DNA from 2 places in the Mucilaginibacter sediminis genome. Region 1 is predicted to be linked to the other one. Evidence: riboswitches for the same ligand, from Rfam matches in the RefSeq annotation. Region 1 holds a riboswitch; the other holds the start of a gene.
The links. A riboswitch is a leader RNA that binds a small molecule or an ion and turns the genes downstream of it on or off. The one in region 1 is predicted to bind S-adenosylmethionine.
Positions count from the first base shown of each region.

Region 2: linked by a shared signal. The riboswitch ahead of ACFGVS_RS15380 (peroxiredoxin family protein) and the one ahead of metH (methionine synthase) in region 1 are both predicted to bind S-adenosylmethionine.

Region 1 is NZ_CP170602.1:4,340,793-4,342,995, reverse strand. It holds gene metH (methionine synthase) at 1-1,078, opposite strand, end outside; SAM riboswitch class I at 1,236-1,346, opposite strand; gene ACFGVS_RS17720 (Bax inhibitor-1/YccA family protein) at 1,481-2,203, opposite strand, start outside.
Region 2 is NZ_CP170602.1:3,770,982-3,773,184, reverse strand. It holds gene ACFGVS_RS15385 (SusC/RagA family TonB-linked outer membrane protein) at 1-244, opposite strand, end outside; gene ACFGVS_RS15380 (peroxiredoxin family protein) at 673-1,245, opposite strand; SAM riboswitch class I at 1,365-1,478, opposite strand; gene ACFGVS_RS15375 (S-adenosylmethionine decarboxylase family protein) at 1,698-2,051, shown strand; gene ACFGVS_RS15370 (DUF4178 domain-containing protein) at 2,053-2,203, shown strand, end outside.

The DNA of each region.
Region 1 (2,203 bases):
TATTGGTACGCTCGCCCACGTTTACAAAAATGCTATCGGGCTTTATGGTAACCGCTTCCAGGCCGCTCAGGCGCAGGTCGGGTTCAATTTGGGGGATAAGTCTTGGGGGGTATTTGGCTGCCTTTTCGGCAATGCATTTGATATGCTCGGGCGTAGTACCACAACAACCACCAACGATATTAACCAACCCGGCTTTAATAAAATCATCAACCTGGTGTGCGGTTTCATGCGCGGTTTCGTCGTACTGGCCAAACTCGTTGGGTAACCCTGCGTTAGGATATGCCGATATAAATACATCAGCCTTTTCAGAAAGTTCGGCCAAATGCGGCCTCATTTCTTTGGCACCCAAAGCGCAGTTTAAACCTACCGATAACAGGTTGGCATGGCGGATAGAATTCCAAAAGGCCTCTACCGTTTGCCCTGATAGGGTACGGCCAGAGGCATCTGTAATAGTGCCCGAGATCATGATAGGCAAATGCTTGCCCGACTCGTGGGCGTATTTATTGATAGCGAACAAGGCCGCCTTGGCGTTCAGGGTATCAAATATAGTTTCAACTAATAATAAATCCGATCCGCCATCAACCAAACCCCGTACCTGGTCATAATAAGCATTGGCCAAATCATCAAAGGTAACGGCACGGTAACCGGGGTCGTTAACATCTGGCGATAAGGACGCTGTACGGTTGGTTGGCCCGATAGCACCTGCTACAAAACGCGGCTTTGATGGATTTTTTTGGTTGTATTCGTCGGCCACTTCGCGGGCAATACGCGCGCCTTCATAACTTAATTCGTAGGCCAACTCTTCCAGCTTGTAATCGGCCAACGAAATAATTTGTGTACTAAAGGTATTGGTCTCGATAATATCGGCACCGGCATCCAGGTACTCGGCATGAATAGCTTTGATGATATCCGGGCGTGTAATATTTAAAAGGTCATTATTCCCCTGCAGGTCACTATGGTGATTCTTAAACCTTTCCCCACGAAAATCCTTTTCGGTAAGCTGGTACCGCTGTATCATGGTACCCATTGCCCCGTCAATTACAAGGATGCGTTTTTCTAATTCTTTTCTAATGTCCATTGTTGTCAGTTGGCAGTAGCCAGTTTGCAGCAGGCAGATGAAAATTACAAATTGTGGTGATTGTTCAAATCAAGAACGAAACACTGCAAAATGCAAACTCAAAACTGCCAACTATAAAAAAAGCTTACATCGAAAAGTCGGGTGTTCAATTGACTTTCGCTTATCTTTCCAGGGGCTGTTTAGCCGGCCGGGTAGAATGTAGCACCTTGTGAAGCACAGGTTGCTAAGACATCGCAGGGTCTAATCCCTCCGTCTTTCTCCATAAGCACTGCAAAGGTGCATAATAAAGCGGTAAAATGCAATAGTTTATATGGCCGGCTATGTGTACGCTAAGTAAATTTATGTGCATAAAAAAAGCTGCCTTTGCGGGGCAGCTTCTAAATAATAAATATTGGTTGCTTATTATCTTCTTCTGCCAAATAAACGCAGGATCATCAGGAAAAGGTTGATGAAATCAAGATACAAGGTTAAGCCGCCCAATAGCGCCATTTTTCCTGCAGAAGCATCGCCATATTCAAGGCCGGCACCAATGCGTTTCAGTTTTTGAACATCATAGGCCGTTAAGCCAACAAATACCGCAATGCCTATATAGCTAATAATGTATTCCAATTGGGTGCTGCCTATAAACATGTTAAGCAACGATGCTATAATTATACCTATCAGCCCCATTATCATCAGTGAGCCAAATTTTGTTAAATCGGTATTTGTAGTATAACCGGCAATTGCCATTATACCAAAAACAAGTGATGCTGTAACAAACACTCCAATTACAGAGCTGGTGGTGTAAATAATGAGAATGTAGCTTAAGCTAACGCCCATTACTGCAGAGAAAGCTACAAATAGCAAGGCCGCAACAGCATATGAAAGGCGCTGAAAGCCAAAAGAAATGATTAAAACAAATGCCAGCGGAGCAAACATTACTAATGTGCCTAAACCTGTATTACGGCCGGTTTCCGGGTCCCTAAGCATTTGATATAAGGCTTGGTTTTGAGAAAACACATAAGCGCAAATGGCAGATATGCCCAAAGCCACAAACATCCATAAAAATACATTGGCTATAAATTTACGCGATGCGTCTTGTTCTGTTATTTGGATTACATTTTTGTATTCGAATCCAGGATCTTT
Region 2 (2,203 bases), 570 kb from region 1:
TTGCAAAACCGAGATAGGACACTTTAAGCACATCGTTAATATTGGCGTTCAGGCTGAATTTGCCGTTGGTGTCGGTTTGTGCACCATTGGTGGTGCCTTTAACAGCTACACTTACACCGGGTAGGGGCAAGCCATCGGATTTAGCGGTTACCGTACCGCTTATTTTAACAGATTGCGCTGCAACTGTTTGGATGAGAAAAAAAGGCAACAGGATTGCCAGTAAAAATTTGTAGTTTTTTAACATGATAGTTAATGATTAATAGTTTTTATTGCCAGTACAGCAAAGCCAGCCAACAATATTTTGGGCATAGCAATGCCCGCTGTTGAATTTATAGTACCGGTAAATGATTGTTGATTGTATTGGTTATAAGCAGAGGCGGCCAGCTGCAGCAGGGGACCCAGGGCTAATAACCGTTGCTGTTATTTAACAGCAACAACGCATACCCTGCATATACAGGTAAACAGAAGCGGAGAAGAACGGTACGAATTTACTGGCAGGGAATACGCTTGGAAAAGGTGTTCTTGTTGTTTTCATAACAATTTGATATATAGATAGTAGTTTGGGCAATTTAATATTAAGAGTGTCCTGAACATCGATTGCCGGGTAATTAACATCACAAACAGATTTGATGAACCTAAATCAATTTAGCTTTTAGCATTCTGCTTTAAGCTTTAGTTTACAGATGCAGTTTTATTGTTCACCAATGCATCAACTACTTTTAGCATCGATGCAAACTCCTGGGTATCATAAAGGCGGGTGAGGTATACAATTTTGCCGTCTTTATCAATAACCACGTTGCGGGTTACACCACTTTTTTTGTTGGCAAATCGACCAAAAATATCAGCACCAGGATCAAGCGCCAGCGGGTAGCTGATATTCATTTCCTGCTGAAAATGCTGCACTTTTTCAAGCGGCTCATCCCTGTCGACCCCGATAAGTACCAGGCCTTTGTTTTTATAGGCCTGCCATACATCTTTTTCAAGGTGGGGCATTTCCTGGCGGCATACGCTACACCAGCTGGCGGTAAATTGTAGGATAACTACCTTACCCCGAAGCTGTTTTAATGAAGTTTGGGTGCCATCGGCAAGCACCAGTTTAAAATCGTCGGGAGCCTGATCGCCGGTTTTAACGATATAACCGCGATCAGTTGATACGGGTAGGGGAGCCGGCGTTACGGTTTGCGCCCCGGCCAAATAGCCGCTTATTAATAATGAGCAGGTGATGAGTAGCTGTTTAATTTTCATAACGTAAATTTTTAACTGCATTTAATGCAGGATTAAAAGCGCTGAAACTTAATTAAACAAGAAATTTGGACGATAACGATATGATGAGTGCAGCTATAAAGCTGCCGGTAACGTAACATACATTATCTTTTCCGCGAATTAATAGCGGACAGGAATTAGCACCTTTATAACAATTGGGCTTACAGGTTGCTAAGACATCATAGGGCCTTTCCCTCCGTCTTTCTTGATAATTAAATTAAAGAACTGTTTGATGATGCAAATGTATAATATATATCTACTAAATACATAGACATTATATAATTTAATTGTCATGAAATGGGAAGGGGGGAACGCCGGTTTTGAACGCTAGTCACGACTCACCCCGGCGAGGCTCCGCCATACTTGTTTTTCGCCTCGCCCATATTCCCATCAAATAATTTTTATATATTTATTCCCGAAAATGAATAACCTTGATGCCTTATAAACCCGGATTACATTTATTATCTGAATTCAGTACCGATAAACCTAACCTGTTACAATCAAGTGCGGCCTGCAGGCAGTTGTTTAATCAGCTCATCGATACCTATCAGCTAACCAAAGTTGGCGAAGTTTACCACGATTTTGATGGCGGCGGCTTTACGGCTGTGGTCTGCTTAACCGAATCGCATATGTCTATCCATACCTGGCCAGAGTATGGTATGGCCACTTTTGATGTGTTTTTATCCAACTATCAAAAACAGAACGACGATAAGGCACGCGCTATTTACCAGGGTGTTATCGCTTTTTTTGAAGGCGTGGAAATACAGAAAAACGAAGTAAAAAGGTAATATGGCAGCTACACTAAACCCCAAAGCGTTCCCTTTTTCGAGCGAAATAACCTGCCCCGGTTGCCAGCACAGTATTACTTTGTATGATCAGATAGGCTGTGAGGCTGTAGTTTGCCCGCAATGCCGGTCTTACCTGCTTTTTAATGATGCGG